DNA from 2 places in the Desulfoluna sp. HI9BLuna genome. Region 2 is predicted to be linked to the other one. Evidence: predicted binding sites of a transcription regulator. Region 2 holds the regulator's gene; the other holds the start of a gene.

Region 1 (7,883 bases), 1.9 Mb from region 2:
ATTTAATTGATTCCTGAAAAGATGCCGTGCTGCACAGATAAAGGGCCACATGTCGCCACGGCAATGCTTTCTTCTTCTATAGCTTCCAACAGATTAAAGGCAAGGATTGCCTGCGTAAGAGTCAACACAGGTTATTGTCCGGGTCTCCCAAATGAGCATTCGTTTATTCGTCGTGTTGCTCAAAAACTTCAACCCACCCACTGTCCGGTAGAGGCTCCCCCCGTTGGCCCGGCGGCACCCCGTGGTTAAAATCCGGTGCCCACGACCCGCCCATTGTTGCCGAGCCTTCCAGCCCGTGGCCCTTTCTGGACCACCATGCCCGCCCCACCCAACTGCCTTGAATTTTTCCTGCAATTACCTTTAAACGAATATTCACTCATTTTAAGATGTCCCACATTTTATGTGGATTGAGACTCTCGCCTGAGAGTTGGCCGATCCACCCTGCATATGACAAGGGCCCATAGCATCAGTGCATTGGCGTCACTGTTTCATCGCAATAAAACCCGGCCACCTATCCACAGAATCAAAAAACCGAACAATCATTTATTTTGATTTTTTCAGCAAAAGCTGTGGAAACAATGGCCCCCTATTTTGAGAACACCCTTTCCTTATGCTCCGCCATTTAGTAGGTCTCGGGAGTACCCCTTTTAAATCGGAGACAACCAGACGGAGCAATGCCATGGGCTTTGAGACGGACAACCTTCCCCTTTTCGAAAACTCAAGCGACGCCATCATCGTGCTGCAGGACGGCATCATTCGAAACGTCAACGCCAATGCCGTCAAGGTCCTCCGATACGAGGCCCACGAACTGGTCAGCCGTCCCTACGGAGACTTTGTCCACCCGGACGACGTGACGCTTGTGGACACTCGCTACCGAAAACGGATGAACCACCAGCCCGTGCCCCAGGTCTACCCCTTCCGCCTCATCACCAAGGACGGGGACATTGTCTGGTTCGAGATCCACGCCATCGAGATCGTCTGGGACGGGCGCCCCGCCAGCCTCACCTTCTTCAACAACATCACCCAGCGGGTCCGGGCCCAGGAAGCCCTCCAGGAGAGCGAAAAGGTGACCCGGGGTATCTTGAACGCCATCCCCGACACCATCATCCGCATCATGGAAACCGGCCGCATCACCACTTACAAGGGCCCGAAGAGTTCCATGGTCAAAGGAAAGGCCCCTTACGCAGGCAGTCACCTCTCCGACTTTCTGCCCCGGGAAAAGTTCAAAGAGGCCATGGACGCCATCGGCAGGGCCCTTGCCCACCACACAGTCCAGCGTTTCGAATTCAAATGGGCCGAGGTCCGGGGCACCCAGTGGTACGAGGCCCGGATCATCGCCCTGGCCGGAAACGAGGTGCTGGGGATCCTTCGCAACATCACAGAACGGAAAAGGCGGGAGCGGGCCCTCACCGAGCGCCTCCATCACCTGGAGACCCGGGTCAGGCAATCCCACGCCATGGGAACCATCGTCGGTCGGAGCAAACCCATGCAGGAGGTTCTGGAGACCATCCTCAAGGCGTCCCGAACCTCTGCCCACGTCATCGTCTACGGAGAGTCCGGCACAGGAAAGGAGCTGGTCTCCAAGGCGGTCCACGACCTGAGCGACCGGTCCGAAGGAAAATTCGTGCCCGTGAACTGCGCGGCCATTCCCGAAAAACTCATGGAGAGCGAGTTCTTCGGGTACAAAAAAGGCGCCTTCTCCGGGGCGGACCGGGACAAAAAAGGGCTCCTGGAACTGGCCCACGGCGGCACCCTCTTTATGGACGAACTCGGAGAGATTGACCTCAACATGCAGGCCAAGCTCCTGCGAGCCATCGAAGGAGGCGGCTTCCTCCCCGTGGGGGGCCGCGAACCGGTCCACCCGGACATCCGCATCATTGCCGCCACCAACAAAAATCCCGAAGAGCTCGTGAAGCGGGGCCGCATGCGCGAAGACTTCTTCTACCGCATCAGCGTCATCCCCATCACGTTGCCCCCGCTGCGGGACCGCCTCGACGACCTTCCCTTTCTCATCCACCACTTCCTGGAAAAGCTGGTCACCGGAGAAAAGCTCCCCGTGATCCCCTCCCATGTCATGAGCAGGCTCCAGGCCCACCCCTGGCCCGGCAACATCCGGGAACTCCAGAACGTGATCCACCGATACATCACCATGAGCCGCCTCGACCTGCCGTCTCCGGAGCCCCATGCCGCCCTGCCGCCGGAACCCCGGGAAGAGGGATGTCCCAGGCCTCTCAGCGACCTCCTTGCCGAGGTGGAAAAAGCTCACATCCTGCGCACCCTGGAATCAACACGCTGGCAAAAAGCCCGGGCCGCAGAGCTCCTCGGGGTGCACCGAAAAACCCTGTTTCGAAAGCTCAAAGGCTACGGAATCGAATAGTCCCCCGACGGGACATTTTTGCCACCCCAACGACTTGTATCTATAATTCTTGCCTGTTATGCCCTCTTCCCTCAACGGGCGTGGCACCCGTGCCACGCCTGGGCATTCTCGACGGTTTCCAGCCCCGCAAGACTCATCCCCTTGTTATAAATACCCATATCCTCCGTTCGTCAAATTGGCACTGCTTTTGCTCATAAAAACATTATTCGCAATTGAGAAATTCTGATTTTCGAATTCCGACGGTGCAAAGGAGGAGAAGTATGAACCGATACAGCAGCCAGTACAGTCAAAAATGCGTTCCCGCCGAGGAAGCGGTAAAGATCGTCAAATCAGGGGACGTGGTGGATTACGGATTTTTCAACGGCAAGCCCGTGGTGTGCGACATCGCCCTGGCGGCCCGTCATGAGGAACTCCGGGACGTGGAGGTTCACGTGGCCGTCACCCTGCCCCCGGTGCCCGAAGTGGTCAAGCACCCCGAAAGCTTTGTCTACCACGACCTTCAGTTCAGCAAGATCTCACGGGTGCTGCAGCGGGACTTCAACGTGGGGTTCTACTACCCCATCATGTACCACCAGGCCCCCTCCTGGTTCAGGGATGGCGTGGCCCCCCACCGCAACGTGGTGATCTGCACGGTCTGCCCCATGGACGACCACGGCTACTTCAACCTGGGCCTTCACAACTCCGCCACCCTGGCGGCCATGGAAGAGTCAGACTGCGTCATCGTCGAGGTCAACCCCAACCTGCCCGTCTGCCCGGGCGGTGCCGAAGAGGCCGTCCACATCTCCGCCGTGGACTATGTGGTGGAGGCCCCTGCCGATCTGGCCCTGGCCGATTTGCCCAGCCCCGAGCCCAACGAACAGGAACGCACCATCGCCGAACTCATCGTGGGCCACATCACAGACGGCTCGTGCATCCAGCTCGGCATCGGGGGCATGCCCAACGCCGTGGGCAAAATCATCGCCCAGTCCGACCTGAAAAACTTAGGGGGACACACGGAAATGCTCTCCGACGCCTACGTGGACATGATCGAATCCGGCCGCATGAACGGCTCCTGCAAAAGCCTGGACCGGTACCGGGTTCCCTACACCTTTGCCATGGGCTCCAAGCGCCTCTACGACTTCGTGGACAACAACCCGGCCGCGGCCTCCTACCCGGCAGACTACACCAACGATCCCCGGGTCATCGCCAAACTCGATAATTTTGTCTCCATCAACAACGCCCTGCAGGTGGACCTCTACACCCAGGTAAACGCCGAGAGCCTGGGCACCAACCAGGTCTCGGGCAACGGAGGCATGTGGGACTTTGTCATCGGCTCCCAGTGGTCCAAGGGCGGTAAAAGCTTCATCTGCCTTACCTCCACCTTCACCAATTCCAAAGGGGAACTCCAGTCCCGCATCCTGCCCACCTTTGCCCAAGGATCCATCACCACCATCCCCCGCCACATGACCGATTATGTGGTCACGGAGTACGGGGCCGTGCAGGTAAGGGCGCAATCCACCTGGAAACGGGCCGAGCTGATGATCAGCATTGCCCACCCCGATTTCAGGGAAGGGCTCATCAAGGAGGCGGAAGCCATGAAAATTTGGCGGCACTCCAACAAAAAATAATGCACGGGCCAAAATGCCTTCGGCGGCCAGGGAATACGCCCCAAGGATCCAGCCCCCCAGGTTGCGAAGGATAATCACCTTTGCCCTGGGTTGAGATTGACCTGAATCTTTTTTTTAAGGGGGGGCACCTGAACCGCTTTCCATGTGTAACGAACTGAATAGCTGCAGTTAAAATTAAGATAAAATTATTCACACCAGATATTACTTAGATGTCTAACTAAAGTAAATATCCACCCAACCGATGTTGCGGATATGGTTTGGTGAAACAGCCCCACTGCAAGGCGATAGCCGAACCAGACGGACAGCTGTCTGTCATGTTCTCTCAGGGATCACAAGTAGCAAATGGACCTGAGAATCCATTATCTAAGATTTAGGAAAATTAAGGATCAGGTATGAAGATGAAAAAAAGTATCGCTGCTGTTCTAACGCTCCTTGCGGGGGTGGCCCTCTCCTCCACCGCCGGAGCGACCCTCTACGAAAACAACACCAACTTGAGCGCCGACTGGACCCGCATGCCCGCCCGGGTAGCTGCCACGGACTCCGTGGATGCGGTCCTCTACAACCCGGCCGGCACCATCCGGCTGGGTGAGGGCACCTTTATCATGGCGGGCAACCAGTTCCTGCCCAAGGAGTACAGCCACACCAAAGACGGGGTGCGGCACGAGACCACCACCCTCACCACGGTGGTGCCCAACCTCTTTGCCGTGAAAAACGGCAAAAAATGGAGCGGGTTTACGGGATTCGGGGTCATCGGCGGGGGAGGGGCCCTGGAGTATGACAACGGGATACTCAACAAAAAGTTGGGGATCACCACCAAGCAAATATCCGATCATCTGATGACAGGTAAAGTAGGTGCCGCCGTGACCGAAGAGGTGGCCTCGGCCTGGATTGGGGCATACGTGGGCGGTGCTTATGCCGTGAGCGACACCCTCTCCCTCTCGCTCACAGGTCGCCTGGTCTACGGCACCAACACATACGAAATCGATGGCGGAACCATTCTGGACTACGAGAAAACCGGCACCGGCTTCGCCCCCATCATCGGGATCAACTACACCCCCAGCCCCTCCTTTAACATCGGGTTCCGCCACGAATTTCGCACCCGAGTGGAGTGGGAAGTGGACAAGATCAACGGAACAGCAGCGCCCGCCTTATCGAAATTGCCAACGTTTGGAGCCAAAGGCGACACCACCCGCAAAGACTTCCCCGCCATGACCGCCCTGGGCGTCTCCTGGAAGGCCACCGAGAGCCTCACCCTGGCCACAGACGTAAGCTACGCCTGGCATGACGACATCGACTGGGAGGGGGCCGAAGAGGGCCTGGACAACGGGGTGGAGGTGGCCTGTGCCTTTGAGTACGCCGTCACCCCCGGCTTTGCCGTGAGCGCGGGCTACACCTACTCCGATGCCGGTGTGGACCCGGAGGACTACAGCACGGCCCTCTCCAAAAACGTCTACCACGGCATCTCCGCAGGATTCATGGCCGAGCCCGTTGAAGGCCTCCGATTTGACGTGGGGGCCACCAAGCTCTTTTACGAAGACGACACCGACAGCCACGGCATCACCTATGAAAAAGACCTCTGGATCATCGGTATAGGCGTCCAGTACGCCTTCAGATAAGACAAAGCCACACCGTCCACCCTCATACCTGGCCCTCGGCCTCACCAGCCGACAGGTATAAAAAAACGCCTTCGGATATTCCGAAGGCGTTTTTTGGTTCTCAGTCACCCGCAGCCGGGGATAGAAAAAGGGTGGCCTGGGCCTTTTGCATGCCGTCTATGACGGTAAAAGATAAAAACTCGCCTCCGACGGCGAGGTGTGCCACCTCGAAAGCAGGTTGCGAATGCGCTTTCCCCTTCGCTCCTAAGAGAAAATCACATTCGCCTTTAAAAATCAGGGGTTACTCACCAACCAGTTTTTTTAAGACCTGTTTGTTAAACTTTTTTAAAAGTTTAGCCCCCGGCAGGGCCGCCGGAGGCACTTCTCACCCCTGCGCTTCATCCCGGGGTCGGGTCTTCCAGCGGTTGTGGACCCAGAACCACTGCTCCGGGAATTTTCGGACCATCTTTTCCATGGCGTAGCTGAAGTTCTGGGTATTGGTGCGGACATCGGACTCGAAGTCACCGGTGTTCACCAGGGGAATCTCCGGGCCGAACTCACCCCGGACGAACCGGCCGTCCCGGGCCACGAAGTAGGGGATCACCGGGGCGCCGGTGGTAAGGGCAAGCTGGGCGATGCCGTTGTTGGCGCTGGCGGTCTTGCCGAACATGGTTACAAACACGCTCTGATGGGGCTTGGGGGCATTCTGATCGCTCAGAAGTCCCACGGCGTTGCCTTGGGAGAGTTCATCCAGGATGCCTTTCACCGCCTTTTTGGTGGGGTACATGCGGCAGCCGAAGCGTTCCCGCATCTCCAGGATAAACCGGTCCATGGGTTTGAAATCCAGGGGGCGGTACACCGCCGAGATCTGATACCCCGTGGCCCCCATGGAGACAGGAAGAAACTCCCAGTTCCCCATGTGACAGGTCAGCACCAGAACACCCTTGCCCTTGGCGTGGGCCGCCGTCAGGTGAAAAATTCCGTAAATCCGAAACCGGGCCTTGAGATCCGCCCAGTTCCAGCGAAGGCTGCGTCCCATCTCAAAGGGGACCAGGGCAATATGATCAAAGGCCTTCCGGCTCAGTTCCCTGATCTCTTCTTCGGACATTTCCTTGCCGAAGGCGGTGGTCATGTTCTTGATGGCCACCTCCCGGTGGCGCTTGTCCCGCCGGTACCAGATACCGCCGATGGCACTGGCCATTTTCCCGGCCACGGGCTCGGGGATGAGCCCCAACAACAGAAACAACAGACGAACGACCTTGTATACCAGATATTCCATTCCACACATCCACACCCAGGTGTCTCATCACAGAACAGCGCCCGCGCCTTCCACAGGAAAAAGGACGGTACCGCCACCCTTCAAACGTTCCTTCTAAAAGGATAGAACTATACTGACACACCAGGGGTTTGGCAATGGCAAACAGGATCTCGTGCAGGGCAAACGCGTGTGGGATAATATGAAGGACAACCCATCAAAGCATCGTTGCCCTCCGGGAGCAAAGTCGAATGAACGGCAGGGGCAAGAGGGCTTGGGGAATAAACCGAAAAGAGGCCTTCGGCGGCGAGGTGAGCCACCTCGTAAACAGGTTGCGAGTGCGCTTTTGATTGGCCTGAATCTTTTTTATAACCTGTTTGTTAAATGTTCAACCCACGACAGGGCCGCCGGGGGCAGGCTCCTCCTCGGGGCGGGTCTTCCAGCGACGGTGCCCCCAGAGCCACTGATCCGGGTAACGGCGCACCATCGACTCGATGACCCGGTTGAAAGCCTGGGTGTTGGTCACAAGGTCCTGCTGGGGGTTTCCGGTATCCACCACGGGGATTTCCGGGCCGAACTCTGCCCGGAACTTTCCGTGCTCACGCACCACAAAAAAGGAGACCACCGGCACCCCGGTGACGGCGGCAAGCTGGGCCAGGCCTTTGTGGGCGCTTGCCTTGCGGCCCATAAAATCCACAAAGACCCTCTGGTGGGGCTTGCTGGCGTTCTGGTCGATGAGAAGGCCCACCAGGTTACCCTGACCCAGCTCGCTGAGGATACCATCCACGGCCTTGCGGGTGGGGTACATACGGCAACCGAATTTTTCCCGCATGTCTTTGGTGTAGCGGTCCAGGGGCGCATAAGCCAGGGGACGATACACCGCGGCGGGCTGGAGCCCTGAGGCCACGATGGCTGGGGCCAGGAACTCCCAGTTGCCCATGTGGGCCATGACCACCAGCACCCCTTTGCCTTTTTTATGGGCGTTGATGACGTGGTGGTGGCCGTAGTAGCGAAAGTGATCACTGACGCTCTTCAGGGGCCACCGGGTA
Region 2 (7,883 bases):
GGCAATGTTCGGGCGGGTCTTTAAACGTTGTAAGGGGCCGGAATCTTTGTGATGACCCGGCCCCCAGTTGCTTATATCTCGGTCGCCCCGATGGCGATCGTTTATTACCCTGTCAAAGGGAATGCATCAGCGCTTGGCGCCGTTTAAGATGCTGCTGGCAAGGGAGATGCTGCGTTTGCCCGTGTTTTCCAGGAGCTTGGCCGTGGAGGTGAGGGCTCCTTTTTTCTGGCGGCCCACCGCAGAGATCAACAGGGGCAGGTTGACCCCGGAGATCACCTCCACCTGGTCCTCCTCCAGAAAGGAGAGGGAGAGGTTGGAGGGGGTGCCGCCGAACATATCGGTGAGGATGAGAACCCCGTCTCCGGAGTTGACCTCCTTGATGGCCTTGGCCACCTTATTGTGCAGGTCATCGACACTCTTGGTGATGTTGATGGAGACGGGTTTGACCTGCTCAAGGGGTTCTTTTTGTATGAATTCGGCGGTTTCGATGAGAATTTCACCGAGATTGCCGTGGGTGACGACCAGTATGCCAATCATATATAAACCTCATGTGGGGCATCTTGTATGGTGGCCTCGCCACGGTCCGGGCGGCATGGAGCATGCCCCCGCGGTGTGGTGCCGCAGCATGGGCTTCGGTGCGAGGCGTGTTCGGTCTGTAACGCTAACGAGTGTATCATTTTTTGGCGGCAGGGCACACACCTGCCGGCGTTTATTCCTCCCGGCCGATGTCCCGGTGCAGGAGGCGGATATCGGAATAACGACGCTTCAAGTGGTTGTGGATTTCCGAGGACACGGCCACGCTACGGTGCCGTCCGCCGGTGCACCCTACGCCCAGGGTGAGGTAGTGTTTCCCCTCCTTTTGGTACATGGGGATGAGAAAGTCCAGAAGATCGGTGTATTTGAGCAGGAAGGTCCGGGTCCCCTCGCCGTTGAGGACAAAGTCCCGCACATCCGGGGATAGGCCGCTGTGGGGCTTGAGCTCCGGGACGAAGTAGGGGTTTTCGAGGAACCGCACATCCACCATGAGGTCGGCATCCTGGGGGACACCGTACTTGAACCCGAAGGAGACCACGGAGATCTTCAGCGGGGTTTTGTGGTGGGAGTCTGCGGCCAGCTCCGAAATAACCTTTTTCAGCTCGTGGACCGTCAGGCTGGAGGTGTTGATGATCCGGGTGGCGTCTTCGTTGCGCAGGCTTGTGAGCTCTTCCCGTTCCTGGGTGATGGCATCCATCACCCCTTTGTCCCCCACGGCCAGTGGGTGGGTGCGGCGCGTCTGGGAGAAGCGCCGTGTCAGGGTAGCCACGTCGGCCTCCAGGAAGATGACCTTCAGGTTGTGGCCTGCCTGCTTCAGCTCATCGAAGACGCCGCGGTATGACTTGAGAAAGGTGCGCTCACGAAGGTCCATGCCAAAGGCAATGCCTCTGTAGTGGGTCTCCTTGGCAATGGGGATTTCCATGAACTTGGGCAGGAGGGTGACGGGGAGGTTGTCCACGCAATAGTATCCGGCATCCTCAAACGCGGCCAGGGCCGTGCTTTTACCGGATCCTGCCTGTCCTGTGATGATGAAAATGTTGAAGATGTTCATGGGGAGAACTCCCTTTGCTGCCCGGAGCCGTCGCCGGCAAGGCCGCGTGAAGGTTGCGTGCCCTTTAGGGAACGGACCGGTTCGGGGTGCTGGTGTTCGTTGAAATCGTCAAGGAGTTTGCCTCTCAAGGGCTGACATCCGATGGTGCCCGGGAAAAGCCCGGGCCGTCATCCGTTTTCGTTGTCTTCGTTTCGGATAATGGCGTGGATCTCGTCCCGTGATGTGGCGGTCATCAGTTTTTTGCGAAAGAGATCGCTCTTGAGCATTTTGGAGAGCCTGGCCAGGAGCTTTAAGTGTTGACCGGTGGACTGCTCGGGAGTGACGAGGACAAAAAAGATATGGGCCGGTCGCCCGTCCAGGGAGTCGAAGTCCACACCCTGGCGGCTCATGCCGAATCCCACCACCATGCGGTCCAGACCGGCGATCTTTCCGTGGGGAATGCCGATGCCGTCTCCGATGCCGGTGCTTCCGAGTTGCTCCCGTTCAAGGAGAACCCTTACCAGGTCCGGGTGGTTGAGGCCAGTGAGGTCCGCAATGGGGGCCGCGAGTTCTTCCAGGATTCCTTTTTTGTCCCGTGACGTGAGTTCGGGGATGATCGTTTCCAGCTGCAGTACATCAAGGATTTTCATAATGATTCACCCAGAGAGTCTCTGTTGGCCTGTCCGGCGGTGTGTCTGCCAGGCCGTGTGTCAGGCCGTCCTTTGCAGGATCGTGCGTGGGGCGGTTGCCGACAGGTTTGGGACCTCTACTTTCATATCAGTGGATGGCCCATCTTTCAAGACCTGATGCGCGGGTCGCGTCTCGTCGTCCGAGCATCGGTTTTTGCCCATGAAAAAAGGCGCCTGCACCGGGCAGGCACCTTTTAAACGGAGTGTTTTGTAGCTGACATCACCGGGGTTGTCAAATGGATTTCATTGGACGGTGGCCCCCGGAGGCTGTCGTGTATACGAGCGAGTCGCCCTGTTGCAAGATGAACCCGTGTGTGATCAACCCGGCGAAATCGAAACGCATTTTCGGCTGCTCCTCAAGGGCCCCCCACCCCCTTGAAACGGAGGTGCGGGGCGTTTTCAGGCGGGGCTATATTTTACGAGTTCATCCTCGTGACGTTGCGGACGGACGGCGGGTCAGGCCAGCCGGCGGTCCTCATCCATATCGAAATCGGAAAAGTCATCAAACTCATCCACGTCAACAGGGGCCTCGTTTATCTCTTCGGCCAGGGTGGGACGGATCCCGGGGTTGCCGCTTTTGCGGGCCTGTATCTTTTTCTTGTTTTTGGAGAGTTGCTGCTTGATTTTATCCACGGCAAGGTCGATGGCTGCATACATGCGCTCGCTTGTTTCCGTGGCGTGGACCGTGGTGCGGCCGCTTGTGACGTTTATTTCGGTAATATGCCGTATCTTTTCAACGGAAAAAACGACGTTGGCTTCGGAAGGGGCATCAAGCAGTTTGTCGATACGTTCCAGCTTTTTGGTGGCGTACGCCTTGAGTGCGTCGGAAGGGTCAATGTTCTTGAATGTTACAGATACTTGCATAAATGACCTCCTAAAATTGTTTTCGTTTGCTTGACGGCAATATTTTCATTGCCTCACGGTATTTGGCTACCGTTCGTCTAGCGATGTCTACATTGGCCTCCTTTTTCAAGATTTGAGCGATTTTCTCGTCGCTGTAGGGTTTTTTGGTGTCCTCTCCGTCAATGATCTGTTTGATCTTGTCCTGGACACTGGCCGACGCGATGGCGGCTCCGTGGACGCGGTTGATGGAGCTGTTGAAAAAGTATTTCAGCTCGAAGATACCCTGGGGGGTATAGGCGTACTTGTTGGTGGTGACCCGGCTGATGGTGGACTCGTGCATGCCGATGTCCTGTGCCACGTCCCGCAGCACCATGGGCTTTAAGTGAGAGATCCCTTTTTCAAAGAACTCGGCCTGGAATTTTAAGATGCTCTCCATGACGCTGTAGATGGTTTTCTGGCGCTGGTGGATGCTCTTGATGAGCCAGGCCGCAGAGCGCATCTTGTCCTGAAGGTAGTCCCGGGTGTCGCTGGGGATGTCCTGGCCCTTGGAGAGCGCCTGGCGGTAATAGGGGTTGACGCGGAGCCTCGGCATGCCGTCGTCGTTCAAGGCGATGATGAACTCCCCCTCCTCCTTGTAGACGTAGATGTCCGGAGTGATGTAGTGGGGTTCTTCGGTGCTGAAGGGGCGGCCCGGCTTGGACTCGAACTCCTTGATGATGTTCACCGTGGAGATGATGCTGGGCAGGCCGACTTTCAGCGCCTTGCTGATGGCCTTGTAGTTTTTGTTCTCCAGCTCCTTGATGTGGTTGGTGACGACCTCTTTCATGATCCGGGTCTCCACGCCGAAATGACGGGCCTGGATCAGGAGGCACTCCCCCAGGTTTCGGGCACAGATGCCCGGAGGGTCGAAGGTCTGGAGTTCTTCAAGGACATCCTCCACGAGCTCCACCGAGTGGCCGCACTCCTCCGCGATCTCTTCGACGGAGGCGGTGAGATAGCCGTCGCTGCTCAGGTTGCCGATGATGAGGCAGCCGATCTCCTCGGTGTCGGAGTCCGGGCAGGTCATCAGGAGCTGCCAGAGAAGGTGGTCATCCAGGGATTTCTTCTGGGATACGAAGGCCTCGTATTTGGGCGCCTCCTTCTGCTCGGATTCGTACTGGGCCTTGCCTGTGGAGTTGTACTCTCCCAGGTAGTTGTCCCAGTCGATGTCGCTTCCGATCTTCTCGTCGATTTTCACTTCGGACGTTGCGTTCTCTTCCGGTGCCGGCTTCTCGTCCTCGTGGGTTCCCGCTTCCCGTTGTGCCGTCTCCTGAATCTCTTCGAGGGCCGGGTTTTCTTCCAGCTCCTGGGAGATGGCGTCGACCAGCTCGAGACGGGAGAGTTGCAGGAGCTTGATGGCCTGCTGAAGCTGGGGGGTCATCACCAGTTGTTGGGAGAGGCGCAGCTGTTGCCTGAGTTCCATTGCCATAACTACAACTTCACGGTTTCCATTACGGTTCACACAAGTTTGGGTTGCCGGTCGCATCGCCATTGATACGCCGACTGAAGCCGTCTGTCGGGACGGTTCGATCCATCGAAATTGGGAACGCGGGCCCTTGAACGGTCTGAGGGCCTGCGGTTTTCTATAGGGTAAAGCCTTCGCCCAGATAAATACGGCGGGCGATATCGCTTGATGCAATCTCCTCGGGGGAGCCGGATTCGATGACCTTGCCGACGCTCATGATGTAGGCGTTATCGCAGACTCCCAAAGTCTCCCGGACGTTGTGGTCGGAGATCAGGATCCCGATGCCGCGCTCCTTGAGCATGGCGATGATGTTCTGGATGTCGATGACCGCAATGGGGTCGACCCCTGCAAAGGGCTCATCCAGAAGGATAAAGTCCGGTTTGATGGCCAGGACCCGGGTGATTTCAAGGCGCCTGCGCTCTCCACCGGAGAGGACGGCTGCTTTGCGGTCGGCAAGGTGACTGATGCGCAGTTCCCCCAGGAGGGTCTCCAGGCGCTCTTCCTGTTCCTGTTTGGAGATGCCCAGAAGCTCCAGGATCGCCATGACGTTGTCCCTGACCGACAGGGACTTGAAGATGGATGATTCCTGGGGGAGGTAGCCGATCCCGCACCTGGCCCGCTTGTACACCGGGTAGTTGGTGATCTCCTGGCTGTCGATGAAAACGGAGCCTGAGTCGGGACGTACAATACCTGCAGCCATGTAAAACGTGGTGGTTTTCCCTGCGCCGTTGGGGCCGAGGAGGCCGGTGACGTGGTTGCTCTCCACGCGGATGGAGACACCGTCCACAACGGCTCTCCCTCCGTACGTTTTTATCAGGCTGTTCATCACAAGCTCAGTCATAAAATCCCGATCTTCCCTCTTCGTAATGCGTCTTCACTTACCGGGCCCGTACCTTAAAAATATAATGCATCTGTCGCCGATCTCAAGGGCGGCCCTTATACCGGTAGCCGGTTCAACTTGTCCGGGACGTCCCTTACCATACCACAGGGGCTTTGAAAAAGCACTTGGCATGTTGTCAGAGGTTACCGGAAGCAGCTATTCCCAAGGCTTGAGGCTCTATTTATCCTTTTTGTCCGGGGTAAAGGAGAACCCCTTTTCCCCGGGCACGAGCCGGACCTTTACCCGGGTGCTGTTTCCGCTGTCCACCTTGATGGCGCCTGTAAGGCGGTTGATGACAATGGTTTTGCCTGTCAGTGTGCTTTTGCCGCTTACCACGCGGGGCGGGCCTCCGGTGAGGGTCACCTCCTCCTTGCGCAGGTCGTACATGGCTTTGTCTGCGGTGGCGTGTTTCTCTTCAAAGTCCATGGTTACGTTGCCCTCAGCCTCGATGAGGGAGAGGCCCTTGGTGGTGTCTCCCTTTTGTTTGCCGTCTTCGTAGTGAAGCTGGACCGAGTCGGCCTTCAGGACGGCGCCGTCCCGGGTGATACGAACGTTGCCGGAGAAAAGGGCGTAGCGGCCCTGGCTGTCCGAGGTGAGGTGGTCGGCGCTGATGCCGACTTCGCCTTCCTGGGCAACCCCGGCCACAGGCAGCAGCACAAGGGCCAGGAGGAAGAACCAGAGATATTTATTGGAGACGTGTTTCATCGTATTTTCCTTTGCTTGCTTCTCGGAGCGTGCCGTTGACGTTTCCGTCCAGGGTCATCCGTCCCCCGGCAAGGTCGAGGAACATGGCATCTCCGGTGAGCCGGGAGATGGCGTCGGTGATGACCACCGGGGTTGTGGAGATGATGACCTGAGACTCCTTGGTGTAGGTGAGGGCGTCACTGGTGATGGTGATTCCTCTCCGTTTGACCACCACATTGCCGGACACCTCCATATTTCGTGTCTGGGTGTCAAGGACTCCCTTGTCGGCGGTCAGGGTGGTGACCGCCCCGGTTTTTTCAAAGTACCGGGCGGTGAGCATCAGGAACACAGCGCGGTTTTCCGTGTTGTACAGGTTGACCGTTTCCGCCTCGACGCTCCATTCATCCACGCCCTGGCGGGACGAGGTGTGGCGCATCTTGTCCAGGGTGAGGGTCGCTTTGCTCTCCTCCCGGGGCTCTGTGGCAGGCGTCTGGCTGCCTCTGTGGGTGGCCAGGATGACCCCGGTGGACAGGGCGGTGGCGGCCATGATGGCGATGAGCACCCTTCGGACCACCTTTCTGGTGGATATGGCGCTTTTGCCCTTCATGCAAGGTATCTTTCGATGGCTTTATCCCAAAGCCCTTTGGCCTTGAGGATCGCTTCGCAGGTTTCCCGGACCGCACCTCTGCCCCCGGCATGGGTGGTGGTCAGGTGGGCGCGCTCTCTGACTTCGGCCACGGCATCGGCCACGGCAATGGAAACCCCGACCCGTTTCATGATGGGCAGGTCCGGGAGATCATCGCCGATGAAGGCCATGCGTTCGGCAGGAACCCCTGAACGTGCCACCACCTGATCAAGGGCTTTTTTCTTGTCTGAGACCCCGTCAAAGAGAAGGGGAATGCCCAGGTTGTTCACGCGGGCCTGGAGGGCCCCTGCGGATCGGCCGGTAACAATGGCGGTTTGGATGCCTGCGTCCATAAGGAGCCTCAGGCCAAGACCGTCTTTGACGTTGAAGTGTTTGATTTGGCTGCCGTCGTCGCAGTAGGTGACTTCGCCCTGGGTGAGGACCCCGTCCACGTCCATGATGAGCAGGTCGACGGAAGCGAGTTTTTCTATGGGGGTCATGCCTTGCCTCCGCCATTTATAATGGACTTGATGGCCACGATGCGGGGGAGCAGGGTCTCCATCATCTCGAAGTTGACGGAGTTGGGGCCGTCGCACAGGGCGTTGTCCGGATCGAAGTGGGTCTCCATGAAGAGGCCGTCGGCCCCTGCTGCAATGGCTGCCTGGGCAAGGGGCGGGGCCTGTCTGCGGTCACCGCCGGACTTGCTGCCCTGGCCTCCTGGGAGCTGCACCGAGTGGGTGGCATCGAAGATGACGGGGCATCCGGTCTCTTTCATGATTCCGAGGCTTCGCATGTCCACCACAAGGTTGTTGTAACCAAAGGCGGTGCCCCGCTCGGTGAGAAAGATGCGGTCGTTGCCGGCAGAGCGGGCTTTGTCGACGATGTTGCCCATGTCCCAGGGGGCGAGGAACTGGCCTTTTTTGATGTTGACCGGCTTGCCGGTCTCCGCGGCCGCCACGATGAGATCGGTTTGCCTGCAGAGCAGGGCCGGGATCTGGATGATGTCCAGAACCTCGGCGGCTTCTGCGGCCTGGGCTGGTGCGTGGATGTCCGAAATGACGGGGATGTCGAATTCGCGCTTTATCTCTTCCAGA

What was found. Region 2 encodes sigma-54, which starts transcription at its own class of promoters, with help from an activator protein. Its sites were predicted from a motif close to TNTGGCACANTTTCTGCTNT; they were not measured.
Region 1: a site for sigma-54 is predicted at 2,552-2,571, ahead of ACOYW0_RS10590 (acetyl-CoA hydrolase/transferase family protein). Genes of this name have one in related genera too.

What each region holds. Positions count from the first base shown of each region.
Region 1 is NZ_CP186555.1:2,603,906-2,611,788, forward strand. Features, by position in the region: gene ACOYW0_RS10585 (sigma 54-interacting transcriptional regulator) at 680-2,377, shown strand; gene ACOYW0_RS10590 (acetyl-CoA hydrolase/transferase family protein) at 2,638-3,984, shown strand; gene ACOYW0_RS10595 (OmpP1/FadL family transporter) at 4,377-5,600, shown strand; gene ACOYW0_RS10600 (lysophospholipid acyltransferase family protein) at 5,965-6,858, opposite strand; gene ACOYW0_RS10605 (lysophospholipid acyltransferase family protein) at 7,223-7,883, opposite strand, start outside.
Region 2 is NZ_CP186555.1:4,511,184-4,519,066, forward strand. Features, by position in the region: gene ACOYW0_RS18435 (PTS sugar transporter subunit IIA) at 127-537, opposite strand; gene rapZ (RNase adapter RapZ) at 710-1,585, opposite strand; gene ACOYW0_RS18445 (PTS sugar transporter subunit IIA) at 1,753-2,214, opposite strand; gene hpf (ribosome hibernation-promoting factor, HPF/YfiA family) at 2,710-3,117, opposite strand; gene rpoN (RNA polymerase factor sigma-54) at 3,128-4,564, opposite strand; gene lptB (LPS export ABC transporter ATP-binding protein) at 4,719-5,441, opposite strand; gene ACOYW0_RS18465 (LptA/OstA family protein) at 5,658-6,185, opposite strand; gene lptC (LPS export ABC transporter periplasmic protein LptC) at 6,166-6,771, opposite strand; gene ACOYW0_RS18475 (KdsC family phosphatase) at 6,768-7,289, opposite strand; gene kdsA (3-deoxy-8-phosphooctulonate synthase) at 7,286-7,883, opposite strand, start outside.